DNA from 2 places in the Paenibacillus sp. FSL H3-0469 genome. Region 1 is predicted to be linked to the other one. Evidence: a T-box and tRNA genes for the amino acid it is inferred to sense, from the RefSeq annotation. Region 1 holds a T-box; the other holds one or more tRNA genes.
What was found. The T-box of region 1 lies ahead of lysS (lysine--tRNA ligase). A T-box ahead of a tRNA ligase gene usually reads a tRNA of that ligase, here a tRNA-Lys.
Positions count from the first base shown of each region.

Region 1 (9,614 bases):
TTGCCGGGTCAGCACTACATCGAAGCTTTTTGATTTTCTAAGGATAGCTGTACTCCGTTCACTACTCGCTATACGCGAATACAGCAGCTCATCCGGCAGGTTGAAACATACCAGCACACTAACCAATCCCTTCTGGTGAAACCAATCCAGCATTCGCAGCCGGCCTTCCCTATTGGAGTAATTGTTACACATGATGATGTGCTGCTCCGACTCATGAACGGCATAATCCACTAATGTTCGGGTCAGAGCGTCCTTAAGCGTATTCGCCCCCTGCATGGGCAGGAGACTTTCGTAATGAGTATTGATGAATTCCCCAAGGTCATCCCGGTCAATAATAACCGACTCAGGCAAGCACTGCTCTAATTCTCTGGCAAATGTGGTCTTCCCGCTATGCGTTTTACCGACTGTAAGGATTGCTAACCTCTTCATCAATACCACTCCTTTACGATAAAAGTACTAAGCTCTTACGTTCTCTCTCTGCGGGTACGTCTATCCTTCCATAACAAGTAAATACCTGCCCGGGATAATTCTCCAGCAGGACATGAATCAGAATTGTTCTTTGGCAAAATTGTAAAATGCGAGTGCGTCTTCCCATGACGGGAATCCGGCCTGAGCCAGCTTGTCGCTGCCTCCGCCCTTGCCCTGGTAGCCGCCCAGGTGAGCCTTGAAGAATGCGCCGCACGAGAAATCCGCAGATCCGCTATGCGCGAGCACTGCCTTATTCTCCGCCGCACTCAGCAGCAGCACCGGAAGGTCGGTCAGCGCCGTCAGCTTCGCAGCCAGACTCTGCAGATCCTTAAGAGGTCTACTATCCGAAATATGCGTCAGCACCCCGCCGCCCTCTTCCATAGAAGATGACAGGTCCCGGGCCAGATAGCTGTCATTCTGCTCCTTCACAGCCGCCAGCTCCGCTGCCAGCAGCTTCTGCTCCTGCTCCCACTTTCCGAGCCGGTCCATAATCTCGTCCTTGCCAGTATTGAATCGGGCGGACAGCTGACTCATGATTTGCATATGATCGTTGAATTCCGCAAGCGCCCGGCTTCCGCATTTGAAGGTAATTCTAATATTACCCTTCTGCTTCTCGGACCTCAGCAGCTTAATTATTCCAATCGCCCCGGTCGAAGCGACATGAGTACCGCCGCAGGCGTTATGCTCGACACCTTCAATCTCGACGATCCGGATATCTTCTGTTACCTTAGGAAGCTTCACCAGAGGCAGCTTGGCCATTTCTTCTGCGGTCACGAAGTAGCTGGTAATCGCTAGATTCCGGTAGATCTTGCGGTTCACCTCTTGTTCAGCCTCCGCCAGCTGCACCGCTGACAGTTCCGGCATGTCAAGATCAATTGTGGCATAGTCGCTGCCCAGGTGAAAGCTCAGTGTCAGTGCCTGATACAGCTCACGGAATACCGCCGACAGCAGATGCTGGCCGCTGTGCTGCTGCATATGGTCGAATCTCCGTGTCCAGTCAATGGCGCACTCCACTTCAGTCTGCCCGGGAAGCTGCGCTACCTTATGCAGCACCTTCTGATCCTCCAGCACCACATCCAGCACAGCAATTTCGCCGATGGTTCCCGTATCACAAGGCTGTCCGCCGCCGTGCGGGTAGAAAGCCGTCTCCGCAAGCGTCACATAAATCCCGTCTTCACGCTCTATCGCGGAGGTCACGGTGGTGCTCCATTCTTTTATATACGCCGAATTATAATATAGCTTCTTGGTCATCTCTTACGCTCCCCCATTCGCATCTGTTCCAGGTCCGAAGAACTTCTCCATGACCACGTAATCCTTGCCGCCTGTGCTGAACACTTCATCGGTTGGCTGCATTCCGAACTTCTTGTAGAAGCCTGCCTTGTAGGTTCTGGCATTACAGAAAATCCGCTGCACCCCCGCCTGTTCCGCCTCCGCAAGGACCGTATTCAGCAGTTTGCTGCCGTAGCCCTGGCCTTGCTCCAGCTCCAGGGTAGCGAACTTGCGGAATTGTGCTTCTGTTCCATTGATGAACAGGGATAACACCGATACCAGACGACCTCCCACGTACAGCCCGTAATGCTTGCCCTGATCGTCATCTGCCAGCTTAATATAATCCGGCTCCCGCTCAGGCCACATCACTTCATGCCTCAGCTTCCAGACTTCTTCCTTATGTATAAGCTTGATCTCCATCTCATTCACTCCATTAGTTGTGCTTAATGCATCGTATCCCATATCTGCTTGCCGATCAATATAACAGTGACTGTAATGAATAACGGACGAATGTACGCCGCCCCTTTGCGGATGGCTATCCGGGAGCCGACAATGGCTCCGATGACCATCGGAATCCCAAGAATCAGCCCGTGAGTATAGCTGACAGAGCCCAAGACAATGAACGTAAGCAGGCTTGTGATATTGCTGGCGAAGTTGAGGATTTTGGCATTGCCTGCGGCGGTTACAAATTCGAACCCCATCATCAGAAAAGCGAAAATCAGAAACGACCCCGTTCCCGGGCCGAAGAACCCGTCATAGAAGCCGATAACCAGTGCCGCCATGCTTCCGGCCAGGCGCAGCCTGCCGTTTTTCGCGGAGAAGGTGGAGATATCTCCCCAGGATTTTTTGAACAAGGTATAGAGGGTAATTACGATCAGCATCACGATCACCAGCGGCTTCAGGAACTCGGAAGGCACCTGACGGACAGTCAGCGTACCGGCCATCGCGCCAATGACGGATAACGGGATGAGGGTGCGGACCAGTTTGAAATTGATTTTGCCGGAACGCACGAACGAGGCGGTGCTGGTCAGCGAGCACATCGATCCAGCCAATTTGCTGCTGCCAAGCAGCAGGTGAAGCGGGATACCTACCGACAGCAGGGCCGGAATCGCGATCAGACCGCCGCCGCCCACTACAGAGTCAATTAACCCGGCCAGAAATCCGCATACCACCAATATAAGAACCATACTGAGCGTCCAGTCTTCCATTACTGCGCCATTCCCCCTCTAATTCCATCCGTGAGCAGCATACCAGACGCCATCCCTGAATGTATTCCACGCCTCCTGTACGAACGGGATGATATTCTCCGGCAGCGCATCCACCGGGAACCAGCTTACGTCATCACATTTGTCCGGCTCCATGTTGCAGATCTCTCCGCTCCACTGCTCCGCCTTGAAAAAGAAATCCACCCGCTCATCCCCGGAGGTACGCAGGTGCATCGTTCCGATCAGGGTAAGCCCGGCGGGAGCTATAACAGCACCGCATTCTTCCCGGACCTCACGGATGGCGGCGGTATGAAGCGGCTCGCCGCCATCCAGCTTCCCGGCAGGCAGCCCATACTCCCCGTCATGATGTCCCGTATTCGCGCGCCGCAGCAGCAGGACTTGCCCTTCCTGAATCAAAAACACATGAACCACACTCACGAATCGAAAGACTTCCATTCCAGCTCTTCCCCTCCATTCTCGCTCCCGAAAGAATAAGCGGACAAGCCTGGAAATCGGCTTGCCCGCTCATTAATGTTACCGCTATTCTATTCTTCTGAATCCACGTTGTGGTAGACCTGCTGTACATCGTCCAATTCTTCGAGCGCATCGATCAGCTTCTCGAACTGTGCCTGCGCATCTTCAGGAATAGCTACATAGTTCTGCGGGAGCAGCGTCAGCTCGGCTACGGTGAATTCCGTGATTCCCGTACTGCGGAAGGCTTCCTGTACCGCATGGAACTGGTCCGGCTCAGCATACACGATTACCGCCTCGTCCTCTTCCAGCACATCGCGGACATCCAGGTCTGCTTCGATCAGCAGCTCCATAACCTCATCCGCAGATTTGCCTTCCACCCCGATTACCGCTGTCGGATCGAACATATACGTAACCGATCCGCTGACGCCCATGTTGCCGCCGTTCTTACTGAACGTGGAACGGACCAGCGGAGCCGTGCGGTTGACGTTATTCGTCAGCGCATCCACTACAATCATCGAGCCGCTTGGACCGAAGCCTTCATAGCGCAGCTCAACATAGGTCTCATCGCCGCTGCCCTTGGCTTTTTCCAGGGCACGGTCAATAATCGCCTTCGGTACATTATAGGTCTTGGCCCGCTCCAGAACGACCTTCAGCGCCCGGTTGGATTCCGGATCAGGCTCGCCCTTCTTCGCTGCAACATAGATTTCTACCCCGAACTTGGCGTAGACTTTACTTGTATTAGCATCCTTGGATGCTTTCTTTTCCTTAATATTATTCCATTTACGACCCATATGGTTACCGCTCACTTTCCAACATTTAATTAAAAACAGTCTTGTATATTATACCTCTCTTCAATCGATCCCGTAAAGGGCCGTCCATGCTCCTTCACAAATCAAGCAAGTTCAGCATCCGCTCTGTCCCGGCAGCCTGGATTAGCCAGGGCAGACGCGGACCCTCCTCTGCACCAAGCACCAGCTGATAAACAATGGTGAACAGTCTTTTTTGCTGGTAGCGCATCGTCTTCTTGTCTTCATGCTGACAAATGGCGTAGATTTCGGTCATCCGCTGTGTCTCGTCCAGCTCCCTGCTCCGCAGCAGACTGCACAAGCTCCGCAGCCATCTGAGCTCCACTCCGGTAAGGGAATGATAATACGCATAGTTGGGCGTGGTCTGAATCGTTACCATCTTGTGCGGCATCCAGTTTCTGATCCAGTACTCTGCACGGTCTGCCACCCTCTGCAAGCGGAGTTCATCAATTTTCTCACCATTTCTGGTGAACAACTCCCGGAGCTTGTCCCTGTCGAAGTTGATTAAGGGAAGCAGACTGGCTACCTGGCCGAAGCTAACGGTAGTTCCAGCACTTACCGGGGAGTCGCTTAGCAGTGACAGCTCCAGCGCAGCCGCCAGATCGCCCGTTAATGTACCTGCCCGTGCTCCCGCAGCATACCGCTCGAACTCCGCATAATTTCGCAGCACATCCTCATCCAGCCCGATATGGAAGGCAGCATTCGGCTGGTATTTAGCGAACAGGAACAGGATGTTCTCAGGAGCGTAGACCTCTAGCAGATCATCCGGAGTGTAATTATGCCCGGAGGAGCTGGACATTTTGGCAAAGCTGCCTTTGATGCTGATGAATTCATATGGCTCATACAACGGCGGTGAATACCCGAAGATCTGCTCTGCGATTACCGCAGCCACATTATAGCTCCCTGTCTCTGACGAATGGTCCCGGCCGCCCGGCTCGAATACGACTTGCTCCTGCTGCCAGCGCATCGGCCAGTCGATTTTCCAGTGCAGCTTGATATTGTCCGCCTGCGGAATATGTATGGTATCGCAATGACCGCAGCCGCAGCGGTAAGCCACCGTCTCCGCCGTATTGTCGTAATCCAGAATGGTGGCCGAGTCCTTGCCGCATTGCCCGCAATAGAGATGGATGGGATAGAATGCTGCCCGTTCCTCTGCTGAACTCCCGCCTGTTTTAAAAGACATCAGAATATCGTAGATCTCTCCCCGGCGGCGCAGGGCGTGCAGAATTTGCGGATTATAACGGCCTGACTGATATTCCCGGCTCTGATAAATGAACTCCGGCTCAATCTCAAATACCTGAAGCGCCCGCTCGAATTCCGACTCGAAATGGGCCGCATACGAAGCATGACAGCCATACGGACAAGGCACCTGCGAATAAGGAAGCCCAATATACTGCGCGAAGCGGGGATCGATATGGGCCGGAACTTTACGGAACCGGTCGAAGTCATCCCATGAGAAAATAAACCGCACCTCCTTCCCCGCCCGCCGCAGCGCCTTCGCCACAAATGCAGTCGTTACCACCTCGCGGAAATTCCCGATATGAACGGACCCGGACGGACTGATCCCGGATGCACATACATATGTCTGCCGCTGCGGATGCTCCGCGATTAACCGGTTTGCCATTTTTTCTGCCCAATGCATGTTGATCACCTCTACTGTTTGGTATAGTGGGGTAAAAGCAAAAAAGCTCCCGCCCTCAAGATTCATATCTTGAGGACGAGAGCTTGAATCAGCTTCGCGGTACCACCTCTGTTCACGGACAAGTTGCCTTATCCGCCTCTTCGGGTACGGCCATAACGCTTATACCCTATCTCTATAACGGGAGATCCCGGCATACCATCCTTGGACACTTATGCCCAATTCCCTATGCAGCTCGGAGACTTTATTCGGATCAGACGCTTCGCTGCCCCCTTTCACCACGAAGGGGCTCTCTGTGAACGCTGCTTGCCTGCCTACTCTTCTCTTCATCGCTTGTTGCTGTAAGTTGTTATGTGCCATTTTACGCTGGGGTGGATGGTTTTGTCAACGGAGGAAAATTGAAAATCAGTACTGTATCAATGCTAAAGCTTTGAGTAAATCACTTACTCTATGATTGAGATATTCACTGTTCCTACCACATGGAAAAATAGCTTTTTTAAGAATGAAAACAAGGCAGTGCCTCTATGACTGAGGAACTACCTCGTTTTAAGGTTTTCTTGGACTTTATTTCGCTTTATTTAAAGATAATCACTCATTATTTTTGGATAAAACATACTTTTTAAGATCCGCAAATGTATCCTTGTGATCCTTAGCCCATTGTACTTCGTCAATAGCTGTCAGGGATTTCGCTTGAGCATCTGGAACCAAAGTCAGAACTACTGGAAAGAGTTCGGTTTTACCAGACTCGACTTGATCCATAATAAATGGAACTGCTGGTAGACCAAGCTTGGTCAAAGAAGTAATTTTCTCATTCTCAGATAAATCAGAATTAGCGATATTTTCAACTTCTGCAGGAAGTGTACTCAATTTAACCTTCCATTTTTCAGAAAATTTATCACCATAAGCCCATGCCGTACTTTGTTCTTCTTTCAAATCAACTTTTGAAATCTCTTCGATAGCAACCGCAAAAATATAATCAAATAGACCACTACCTTCACTTTCATCAATTTTCTTTTCCAAAATTGGAATAGCATCCGGTCCAATGTTCACAATATTAGTATATTCTTCGCTATTTTTGATAAAATCATAAGGATTACTACTCATGGCAAGCTCAGTTTTGTTAGTAACTTCTGCTTGCAGTTGAGTGGCCAAACCATTAAGATTCTGGTCAATTTGTTTCTCAACAGATGCATTTGCACGTACCGCATATAAAGAAGAAGTAACAGTAAAGCCGAGGGCGAAAATTCCGACAAGCATTTTCTTATTCATTTTATCACCTCAATCAAATATTTTATTCATTATTTATAAACTTGTAATGCTGCTCCGTATACATTCGATGTATATGGATCCCATCCTAAAGATTGGATTCTTTCTAACTTCCCCCATTTTGCATTAGAGTAATTAGTTCCTTCTGCTTTAGAGAAGTGAGTGACATTATTTGTAGATGTACCATATGCAATAATCTTTACATTCGAGGCGCCAGAACTATATGGATACGGATTATACATTTGGGAAGTCATGTAATTATTGGCTTGTTGCAGTGTAGGGTTACTACCTCCCCATGGCCATACCCAGTTATTTGTATCACCTAGCGCATATCCTAAACAGTTATAATTAGGAGTTGCAGCCGCTAGATAATAATAATTGCCCGATGTTTTGACCATAGATTCGTAAGTAGATTTTGGAAAGCTGAAATCACTAGTATAACCCGCAAATGCCGTTAGCCCCCCTGCACAAAAAACTGCAACTGTTACAACTCCAGTAGCTAGGTATTTCTTTAGCTTCATAGATGTTCCTCCTTTTTGTTTTTTTTATATTTAATGTATTTATAAAGTATAATTTACCATTTTGTTTTTCTCTATAGTACATAAGTAATGTTTTTTCGACAAATAATTTTATTTAAACCTTATATATTCAATTCAATATGAGACTTTTTTTGCACTCGTAAAGCTGGGTGACATTTCCACCTTTCTAAAACCGAAGATTTCACCCTCACCGAAAAGGAAATTATGGTTAATAAAAGATATAATGATCATAATTGAATCTCATGGCGTTAAAAGATATATAGAAGATCACTGACTCGTAATTCCAACATTCCAAAGCATCATTAAAGTTATAGGATGGCATTATCGCTTGAACAGTGGATAAAAGAGTACCTTAAATAGGTTAAGCTTGGTTTCTTTATTTTGGCAGCAAGGAATACGAAGATGCAACGTCAAATATAATCAAATATAATAGGCAGGTCTCGTCTCACCTTATCTGTGTCTTGAGAAGGAGATCAGCTCAAAAATCGACTCACAATTTATTGATTCTGAATTAACAAAAAAGGAGGATTATTCATGAAAAAAAATCTGTTTTTCACCTTCATTAGCTTTTTATTTCTTTTTGCTTGTTCTTCGCAACCAAAATATTCTAACGTGAATGAAGCCATGATGTCCCTTGAAAAAAACATTACACAAATTGAATCACCTGACGACCAAATGCTTGAGGGTATTAAACCTGTTAGCTATAAACTGAGTAATGAGGAAATTATAAAAGTTTACGTTTTCGGATCGGAGAAGGAACGAGAAAATGGAACAAAACACTTTGAAGAAAGTATTCAGCTGCTTAGTTCCCACGCACCAATTGTCTACCAATCCGGAACATATTTAGTTCTGTATTACGCCCTCGTCGATTCAAAAACTAGAACACCTAAACTAAACGAAACAGAGTTTGGAGTTAAAATAGAAAAAGCTCTCAACAGTATGTAACAGTAAGAAATCACGATTCAGGTCTATGCGACTATTAGAATCGAATGTCCCGGCTCATATGGCCCAAACGATCAGTGCTCTTTGGAAGGCTATTTGTAATTAAGCTCCAAACATCGTACAACCTCACCATCACATAACTCTTCACTGACCTTTTGGAATCCTAACGAATCATACAACAATCCGGCAATCCGATTGCCGGGTCTATGCCCGATCATTAATCGGGTACACCCTTCATTTCGCATATGCTCGATTAATTTCACCATTGCTTGTCTGCCATAACCCTGTCCTTGATGATGCTCATCAATCATAAGGGCTGGTATCCAGCAGTTACCCTCCTCATCGACTACAATTGCAAGCACACAGAACACCCCCACCCTCCGCAGTAAACAAATGGAATAAAGTATCTTAATTTCCCGGTTTCTAATAGTTTCAGGTGAACAAGTGGAAAAACAGCAACTACTGCATCGAGATATGCCGCTACGGCGGAATATGGGAGAAATTAAGTGTCGTTTATCCAACTGCTGTCCCGGCAAAGTCCGTTCATTCATCAGCAAGTGGAGGAAATCCACCTATGATCCGGCACAGCCCGCTGCCTAGCAATCTCCGCAAAAAGGAGGATTGCCATCCACGGCAATCCTCCCCAATTCACACCAATTAATCCCGATCCATTGAGCGCTACACCCAAACCTCATTCGCCGTCTCAATCACCAGCCGCAGCTTATCCCACTGCTCTTCTTCCGTCAAAATGTTGCCTTCCTCCGAAGAGGCGAAGCCGCATTGTGTGCTGAGGCAAAGCTTGTTGATGTCTACGTACTGTGCTGCTTCTTCGATACGCGCGATGAGCTGCTCTTTGCTCTCCAGACCGCCATGCTTGGTGGTCACCAGTCCCAGCACCACGAACTGGTCCCGGATGAAGCGCAGCGGCTCGAAGTCGCCGGAGCGTTCATTGTCGTATTCGAGGAAGAACGCGTCCACGTTCGTATTCGAGAACAGCTCCTCGGCG
Region 1 covers NZ_CP150302.1:426,820-436,433, reverse strand. Annotated here, with positions in the region: gene NSS83_RS02015 (AAA family ATPase) at 1-429, opposite strand, end outside; gene NSS83_RS02010 (alanyl-tRNA editing protein) at 547-1,719, opposite strand; gene NSS83_RS02005 (GNAT family N-acetyltransferase) at 1,723-2,157, opposite strand; gene NSS83_RS02000 (TSUP family transporter) at 2,181-2,945, opposite strand; gene NSS83_RS01995 (NUDIX domain-containing protein) at 2,964-3,398, opposite strand; gene NSS83_RS01990 (YebC/PmpR family DNA-binding transcriptional regulator) at 3,488-4,207, opposite strand; gene lysS (lysine--tRNA ligase) at 4,302-5,864, opposite strand; T-box leader at 5,933-6,200, opposite strand; gene NSS83_RS01980 (hypothetical protein) at 6,450-7,130, opposite strand; gene NSS83_RS01975 (hypothetical protein) at 7,160-7,648, opposite strand; gene NSS83_RS01970 (hypothetical protein) at 8,201-8,611, shown strand; gene NSS83_RS01965 (GNAT family N-acetyltransferase) at 8,701-8,970, opposite strand; gene NSS83_RS01960 (5-methyltetrahydropteroyltriglutamate--homocysteine S-methyltransferase) at 9,287-9,614, opposite strand, start outside.

Region 2 (9,614 bases), 1.1 Mb from region 1:
CGAGCAATGCGGAGGCCGGGAGGTAGCCAACCATCCCCACGGGAATGATCAGCGTAGCTGCCGCCTGCACCGCCTTCGGGAAGATCGGCAGCGGATATTTGCCGACATGCAGCACACTGTCCGCCAGCTCGGAAATTCGTGAATTGCCGACCCATTTGAAGGACATCGCCGCCATCATCAGCGATAATCCGGCGAGTACAGCCGTCCCGGCCAGGAACATTCCAGTGAATTGCAGCCAGGCAAGGGCGGAGATAGCGCCGATATGCATAGCGGAGAAGATGAATAAGGCAGCCCCGCCAAGGAATAATCCGACACTCTCTACAGAGAAGGTAGTTGCAACAATGTAGAACAGCGGATTCAGCGGCTTGAGCAGAATGACCTCGAAGCTTCCCTCACGTACATGCGACATCGTTGTCCATAGCAATCCTCCGAAGACCAGACTGGAGAGACCGCTGGACATGGTGAATATAGATTGAATCAACAGTACTTCGTATAAGCTCCAGCCGGGAAAGCTGGTGCCCGCCCGGTAGATTAACAGCGTCACCAGCGGAAACAGAATGTTGCCTATGAGTGTAATCAGACTGCTGACGATGAAGTTCATCCGGTAGGCCGAAGCGGTCTGGATAGCAGAGTACATACACTGCTTGTATACATCTACATATTTTTTCATAACAGGAACGTTCCTTTCCTTCCGTGTATTCATGCGCCGACCGCCGTGAACTGCTTCATTGCCCGGCGGCGGACCCACTCATTACAGCCGAACATTACCAGTACAGCAGCGGCCTGCATGCCTACAGCTTCGGGAAGGGATAGCTCAAGACCGCCAAGTGAATAATGCCCGGTGAACACCATGGCAGGCATATAAGCAATGTACTGGAAAGGCAGGAACAGCTGGGTGACCTGTAGCCAGTGCGGGAAGAAATCAAGCGGAATCAGCGCCCCCGAGAAAATACCCGATACCAGCAGGAAGGCGCTGCGAATCCCGCCGGATTGCACCAGCCAGAAGGAGGTCAGGCCTATTGTATAATTGACATAGAAGTTCATAAGAAAGGCAAGCAGCACAGATACCAGTGTCCATGGGAGGCTCGCCGGCCGCATATCGATCCCGAAAATATAGATAAAGATCAGCAGGCAGGGCAGGAACTCAAATAAGAAGCCGAGCATCCGGTGCCCCAGCTTCTGGAACAAGGCGAAGGAACGGTGATGCACCGGGCGCAGATGGAAGGTGAGGAATTTGCCGGTGCGCACCAGCATCGACAGATTCCAGTCGGCAAAATCCATAATCAGATACCCGATCAGCGCCGTTGCCCCGAAATAGCGGATCATTTGCTGGAGATCAAGCCCGCCGAGTGTAGTTTGCCCGCCATAGACGGCGGTCCAAATGAAATATTGCACCATGAAATAGACAGGTCCGACAATAACAGAGACCAAGGAATGGGTGCGGTAAGCACTCCATTCCTTGTAAGTAACCTCTGCAACGGCCCGGCAGATGAGCCAGTTATGCTTGAGACGGTTCATTACATCAGTCCTGACCAGATCACATTGGTTACATTGAACAGGGCTTCCGCATACCAGTTATCATCCGTGAAGGGCACGAACCACACGGCCGTGAGCTGCTCCACCGGATCGATGACCATACAGCAGGCGCCGGCTCCTTCATGAAAATAACTGCCCTCGGAATACAGAAATGCGGGGCCTTTGCGCATATCCAGGCCAATGCCATAGCTCCGGTCTTTGACATTGTTACCCCAGCAGTAATCAGGTTTGCCATAGAGTGTGCGGGTGGTGAGCTTCTCTACGGCTTTACGGCCGATAATCCGCGTATCCCCCAAGGTACCCATGCCCAGGAGCATATTGGCGAAGCGGGTGAGGTCCGCAGTAGTAGAGACCAGTCCCCCGCCTGTGCTGGATACGTTCTTCCACAGCTTCTCTGCTGGAGGTTCTTCCTGCTGTACGCCATGGATCAGGTCATGGAGCTGCTTTTCTTTATGTTCATTTCTTATGATGAAGCGCTCCGCTAATTCGGGAGTCGGCTCCCACATCGTATCCTTCATGCCGAGCGGCTGCAGGATCTGCTCCTCTATGTACTGTTCAGCGGAAATACCTGTGACCTTCTTAATGATCTCACCAAGAATACAGAAGCCGAAGGAGCAGTATTGCCATTCCTCACCGGCCGGTTTGTCGATCCCGCAGCTCAGTGCAGCTGTGATCCAGTCCAGCTCGCCGTCCTCCGGATTGTACTTGTCGAAATATTCGCCAATCAGCTGCCAGTAAGACTTGTGATAAGGAATCATGCTGCCCGCACAGTCAGGGAACAGGCCGGAGGTATGGGTCAGCAGGCTGTAGATGTCGATTTTATTGAACGGCTCCACATTAAACGGTTCCAGAAAAGCGCCAACGGGAAGGTCAAACCGCAGAATACCATCTTCTACGAGCTTGGCTATCGCCACAGAGGTAACCGCCTTGGTGATGGATGCGATGCGATGAACGGTTGTCGGCAGCAGCGGGTCCGTCCGGTCCTTGCGGTAGGAGAGGGGGCCGATGGCACCGTTCATGAACGTCTTGCCGTACCGGGAGACGCTGTAAGCGGCGGCCTGGATTTTGTTCTCGTCGATCAATTTCTGAAAGAGGGCATGGAGTACCCCGATTCTTGATGCGTCATAGTGAACCTCTGCCGGTGAGCAGTCGGTAATGCCGGGAGTGTGCAGCATAAGTAGATGATTCCTCCTTAAAGTTAGTAGATAAATGAAAGCGCCCTCACTTTTAGTATATATTCCATATAGTGGATAGTTCAATGGGGAGTTTATTTTATAGTCAATTAATCCGGCCAAAAGCAGGGGAGTAGAGGCGCCGCAGAGAAATACACACATATACATATTCACAGAATGGAAGGACAAGGAATGAAGTTATGACAACAAAGCCGTTAACCAAAAGTATTACGTTCATGCAAGCGCTGGCCCTCGTGGTCGGGATGATTATCGGATCGGGGATTTTTTTGAAGCCAGGAATTGTGTTGAATCATGCGGGCAGCCCGTGGCTGAGTATTCTGGCCTGGGGTGTTGGAGGGATCATTACCCTGGCTTCGGCGCTGAGCGTGGCGGAGATTGCGGCCGCCATTCCGAAGTCGGGAGGTCTATATACTTATTTAAGTGAATTGTACGGCGGAGTGTTCGGGTATCTGCTCGGCTGGGTGCAGGCGGTCATCTCCTATCCGGCTTCTGTGGCGGCGCTGGCGATTGCTTTTGCTACCTATTCCGGTTACTTCCTGCCGCTGAACGCATGGCAGCAGAAGCTGCTTGCGGTGGGCATTCTGGCCTTCATTCTGCTGATGAATGTCATCGCCACGAAGTTCGGCGGGATCATTCAGACGGTGGCTACGGTCGGTAAGCTGATTCCGGTAGCGGGCATTGTGGGTGTCGGGCTGTTCTCGGATCTGGCTCCCGGCTTCGGAGGCATTAGCACAGCAGTTGCGGGTGCGGGCTTCGGGGCAGCGGTGCTCGGCACACTCTGGGCGTATGACGGCTGGATCAGCGTGACCAATATGGCGGGAGAGATCAAGGACCCGGCCAGGACGCTGCCCAAAGTCATTTCGATCGGTGTTATTTTTGTCATCGCCGTATATGTGCTGTTCAATATAGCGGTGTTCCAGGCGCTGCCCTATGACCAGATTGTGTCATCACAGACTCCGGGAGCCGATGCGGCAGAGGCCCTGTTCGGTAGCGGCGGCGGAGCGTTTATTACGGCAGGCATTATCGTCTCTGTGCTGGGGGCGCTAAACGGTTATCTCATGACCGCAGCGCGGGTGCCGCAGGCGATGGGGGAGCGGGGACAGCTTCCGTTCTCCCGGGTGCTGAGCAGCATTCATCCGAAGTTTCAGACACCGGCGAATGCGCTTGTTTTTCAGAGTGTGCTGGCGGTGGTCTACATCTTCTCGGGAACCTTCAATACGCTGACGGATCTGCTCGTGTTCGTGCTCTGGATCTTCTTCACCATGGGCGTGTTCGGCGTGTTCCTCCTGCGCAGGAAGCTGCAGCCCGTACAAGGCCGCTACCGCGTGCCGCTCTACCCGTTCACCCCGATTCTTGGCGTAGCAGGGGGGCTCTATATTCTAGCCAGTACAATTATCAGTGACCCGCTGCGCTCGCTTATAGGAATTGGCATCACGCTTGCCGGACTCCCGGTGTATATGGTGATGATGCGGAAGAATCGCGTGTAAACAGCAGTTCATAGCTGAGTGTGAGAAAGTTTTAATAAAACAGTTGACAAGCGCCCGTTCAAAAAAGTATACTATGAAAGTACTTTTGAGCGGACGCAGTCAGCTTAGAGATTATCGTCTAGAGAATCATACATAGACACCATACGGACTCTTAGCTCAGTTGGTAGAGCAGTAGACTCTTAATCTATTTGTCCAGGGTTCGAGCCCCTGAGAGTCCATCCCTTAAGAAACGGCAGAAATGCCGTTTTTTTGCTGTCCGGAGAATTGTATGCGAAAAAGCGAACACATTAGGTAGTGTGGTGAGTAGGTGGCGCGAATGTAATCGGAAAACCGATTACAATGGAGCGTGTGAAGGCGCGTGGTCCGAATGTAATCGGAAAACCGATTACAATGGGGCGTGTGAAGGTTTGTGGCGCGAATGTAATCGAAAAACCGATCACAGTGGGGCGTGTGAAGGTTTGTGGCGCGAATGTAATCGAAAAACCGATTACATTGGGTCGTGTGTAGGTGCGTGGCGCTAATGTAATCGAAAAACCGATTACATTGTGGCGTGTGTAGGCACGTGGGCCGAATGTACTCGAAAAAGCGGATACATTATGCATCCGCAAATTCCGCAAGTAGGCTTACCCCTACATATGCTCGGCAAGCTGCACCTCGAACCCGTCCGGGTCCAGGATATAGAAGAAGCGCAGGCTGGGATTCGGCGCGATGGGGCCGCGGGCGACCGGAATTCCTTCCTTACTAAGTTCCGCCATAGCTTCGTCCAGCGATCTAACCTCGAAGCCTACAGACACTCCGCATTCCGGCTTCACCGGCGGGTCACTGCCCTCAATGAGCTCAAGCTTCGGCTGTCCCTCTATTCCCAGCATGACGATCTGTTTCCCTCTGCTTTCGAATCTGCGCTCCAGCGGAAGCCCTAGAATTCTGTGATAGAAATCAAGGGAAGCCTCCAGATTGCGTACCCTGAGTGTAATCCAATTCATCGTGAGCTCCATCATGATCCATCCTTTACTGTACAATTCAATTGTTGCTAATATTAGCTATCCGCATATTTTAACATATTCGATCAGGAGGTTATAGTGATGAACAAGCCTCCATGCAGCTCATACTGGAACCGGAAACCCCGGATATGATAAGCTCATGGAATCAGGGCAGTCCTGAACTAAGGAGGGGAAAGATATGAGCAGCTTAATAGCAGGTGAGGTCTATTCCGGGTTTCAAGTGATACGCAAGGAGTACATACGGGAAATCGAATCCTCCGTATACACGCTGGAGCATCAGCAGAGCGGCGCACGGCTGCTCTATGTACAGAATCAGGATGACAATAAGGTGTTCAGTGTTACGTTCCGGACTCCGCCTGCGGACAGCACGGGAGTGTTTCACATTCTGGAGCATTCGGTTCTGTGCGGCTCGGACAAATTCCCGGTGAAGGAGCCGTTCGTGGAGCTGCTGAAGGGCTCGATGAAGACGTTCTTGAACGCTTTTACCTTTGGCGACAAAACGATGTATCCGGTAGCCAGCCAGAATGACCAGGATTTTGCCAATCTGATGGAGGTCTATCTGGACAGCGTCTTTCAACCGAATATTTACAGTCAGCCGGAGATCTTCGAGCAGGAGGGCTGGCATTATGAGCTGCCGCATTCCGGGGATGAGCTCATCTACAAGGGCGTTGTTTACAATGAGATGAAGGGCTCATATTCCTCGCCGGTGACGGTGCTGATTGACCGGATCAAAAAATCGCTCTACCCGGGTACGATCTACCGTCACTCCTCCGGCGGTGATCCGCAGAATATCCCTTCCTTGACCTATGAACAGTTTCTGGAGGCGCACCGGAATTATTATCATCCGTCGAACAGTTACTTCTATTTGTATGGGGATCTGAATATCGAAGAACGGCTGCAGTTTATCCACGCGGAATATCTCAGCCGCTATACCCGCAAGGCTATGGATACTTCGATTGCTCTACAGGCACCGGTCGGCATTACCCAGCTTACGGCGGAGTATCCCATTCTGGAGACGGAAACGGCTGCGGACAAGACATACTTGAGCTTGAATTATGTAATAGGAACCTCTATGGACCGGGAGCTGAATCTGGCTTTTGCCATTCTGAAAAGCATGCTGATGGACAGCAACGCCGCCCCGCTGAAGCAAGCGCTGCTGGAGAGCGGCCTGGGCAAGGATGTGGTTGCCTTTTATTCAGATAGTATGGTTCAGCCTATGCTGGGTATTGCCTTGACGCATTCTAACCCTGAGGCTAAGGAAGAATTCGTGAATCTGGTCAGAGCGACGCTGAGCCGCCTTGCAGCAGACGGACTGGATGAGAAGCTGGTGCTGGCTGCGGTGAACAGCAAGGAATTTGAACTGCGGGAAGCCGATTTCAGTCAATATCCGAAGGGTCTAACCTACAATATGGAAGTCATGAAGGCTTGGCTGTATGATGGCTTGCCGTCCACGTATCTGGAGTACGAAGCGGCACTTACGGCGATCCGCGAACAAAGTTCGGGCCGCTATTTCGAGCGGCTGATTGAGACCTACCTGCTGAACAGTAACCACTGCAGTGTTGTTGTCCTCCAGCCCTCTCAGACTCTGGCGGGGGAAAAGGATGCGGCGGTCCGCAGCCGTCTGGCGTCATACAAAGCCTCTTTGGCCCCAGCCCAGCTGGATGAGCTGGTGCTTAGCACGCAGAAGCTGCTTGCCCGGCAGAACACTCCTGACCCCGCTGAGGAGCTGGAGAAGTTGCCGAAGCTGACCTTGCAGGATATTAACCCTATCGCTCCGGCAGGGGTACCCACAATGGAGTATGTGCTGGATGGGGTTAAGGTGCTGCATCATGAAGTCGCTGCCGGTGCAATCGCCTATATCAAGCTGTACTGGGACACCAGCGTGCTTGCCGCGCAGCAGATTCCTTATCTGGAGCTGCTGGCGAGAGTGCTTGGACAGCTGGAGACGGAAGCCTACAGTATTGAGGAGCTGACTAGTGAGATTGGGATTTCGACCGGGGGCATCCGTTTTCAGAATGAGGTGTTCGGAGCCGGGAAGTCTGCGGAAGGAAGCTATCAGGCCAAATTCAGCGCGCGGATCAAGGTCATGCAGGGCAACATCGGCGGTTCCCTGAAGCTGCTGCACGAGCTGCTCTACGGCAGCAATCTGGATAATCTGTCCAAGCTGCAGGAGATTGTCCGCCGCGAAGCCTCCGGGATGGAGGCGATGCTGACCCAGAAAGGCAATGAGATTGCAGCCAGCCGGGTGCTGTCCTATTTCTCGGACCGGGGGATGTACGAGGAGCAGCTTGGCGGAGTGGCCTATTACCGCTTCATCAAGGAGCTTGCCCGCACCATTGACCAGCAGGCGGAGGGGCTTGCGGATACCTTGAAGGAAATTTGCGGGGTGTTGTTCAATACGCATAATCTGACGCTCTCCATCACCGGTACGGCGGATTCGTATGCGGAATTCGCCGCACATGTGCAGGAGCTGGACCTGAGCAGCCGGGTGGTAGAGTCCCAGCCGCTCTTGTCTGCACAGGACCAGGCGGTCAACGAAGGCTTCATGTCCGCAAGCCAGGTGCAATATGTAGTCAAAGGCTATGACTACAAGAAGCTGGGATTCGCCTATTCCGGCAAGCTTCAGGTGCTTAAGAAGATTCTCAGCCTAACCTACCTGTGGAATACGGTCCGGGTCAAAGGCGGTGCGTATGGCGGCAATCTGCTCCTGCGCCGTGACGGAGTGATTCTGTTCACTTCCTACCGCGATCCGAACCTGCTGGAGACGCTGGAGGTCTATGACCGGGCCTCTCAGTTTGCCGGAGAATATACGGCAGATGAAGCGGAGATGGAGAGGGCAATTATCGGGACTCTGGCTATGCTTGACCAACCGCTTAGTCCCGGCGCGCAAGGCCGTCAGGCAGACCGGCATTATTTCGAACAGATCACTGCGGAAGACCTTCAGCAGGAACGTAATGAAATCCTGTCGGCCAAAGCTGCGGATATCAGGAGCTATGCCAGTCTGCTTGAGGCGGTAACACAGCAGAATTACTTCTGTGTAGTCGGAGGCGAATCCAAGCTGAAATCGGCCTCCGGTGCCTTTGGCAGCCTGGAGGAACTGGTGAAATAAGCGGGAGCGGCTGCGATCAGCCAGCTAACACATGACGGGGTGCCTTAAGAGCTGTTTACACAGCCGGGGCGCCCTGTTTGCTGCGGGTTAAAGTTTTCTTTGAATATTTAACTATTTAGTTTTAGAATATAAAGATTACTGACTTTTAGGAGGAACAAGACGTGGAACTTGGAATAAGCACCTTTGTCGAGACAACGCCTGATGTGAATACCGGAGTGACTCTAAGCCATGCGGAGCGGCTGCGCGAAGCGGTGGAGGAGATCGTGCTTGCGGATCAGGTGGGACTGGATGTATACGGCGTGGGTGAGCATCACCGGCCTGATTTTGCAGCTTCATCGCCTGCTGTGCTGATGGCGGCGGCTGTACCACTGACGACCCGAATCCGTCTGACCAGTGCGGTCATGATTCTGTCCTCAGCCGATCCGGTGCGGGTATTTCAGGATTTCGCAACACTGGACGGGATATCGGGCGGCCGTGCCGAGATTATGGTGGGCCGGGGCTCGTTCACCGAGTCGTTTCCTCTATTCGGCTATGATCTGAAGGACTACGAAGAGCTGTTTGACGAGAAGCTGGACCTGCTGCTCAAGCTAAGGGAACCCGGCAAGGTCAGCTGGAGCGGCAAGCACCGTCCGGCTATAACGAATCTGGAGATCTATCCGCGCCCGGAGCAGCATCCGCTGCCCGTATGGATTGCGAGTGCGGGAACTCCGGAGTCTGCGGTCCGTGCGGGTACCCTGGGTCTGCCCTTTGCCCTGGCGATTATCGGCAATGTGAACCCCTCCGATTATGCCAGGCATGTAAGGCTCTATAAGGAGGCAGCAGCCAAGGCGGGCCATGATGTATCCAAGCTTCCAATCGCCTCACACTCTCATGGTTATGTTGCGGAGACGGACGAGCTTGCGGTAGAGGGCTTCTTCCCGTCCACACATGCACGTACGAATGTCCGGGCGGAGGAGAAAGGGCTCCCGCCGTATCACCGTGCGGATTACGATGCCGCCCGCAGCTTTGACGGTGCTCTATATGTAGGCGATCCGGACACAGTTGCCCGCAAAATCATCCACCTCTACGAGCATGTAGGGATCACCCGCTTCCTGCTGCATGTCCCGCACGGCTCCATGCCGCATGCCCAGGTGATGCAGGCCATCCGTCTCTTCGGGACAGAGGTAGCGCCTAGGGTGCGGGAGGGCATTAAGCGGCTTAAGTGAGCATCTCTCCTGCGGAACTTATATTCGGAATATACAGAAGAGGACCCTGCGGCACTAGGCCTGGGGTCCTCTTCTGTATATGA
Region 2 covers NZ_CP150302.1:7,078,325-7,087,938, forward strand. Annotated here, with positions in the region: gene NSS83_RS30710 (ABC-2 family transporter protein) at 1-670, opposite strand, end outside; gene NSS83_RS30715 (ABC-2 family transporter protein) at 700-1,518, opposite strand; gene NSS83_RS30720 (serine hydrolase) at 1,518-2,711, opposite strand; gene NSS83_RS30725 (amino acid permease) at 2,909-4,216, shown strand; tRNA gene NSS83_RS30730 (tRNA-Lys) at 4,362-4,434, shown strand; gene NSS83_RS30735 (VOC family protein) at 4,846-5,199, opposite strand; gene NSS83_RS30740 (insulinase family protein) at 5,396-8,326, shown strand; gene NSS83_RS30745 (Atu2307/SP_0267 family LLM class monooxygenase) at 8,488-9,531, shown strand.
Region 2: it encodes a tRNA-Lys, which carries the amino acid that the T-box ahead of lysS (lysine--tRNA ligase) is inferred to sense. The anticodon was not compared.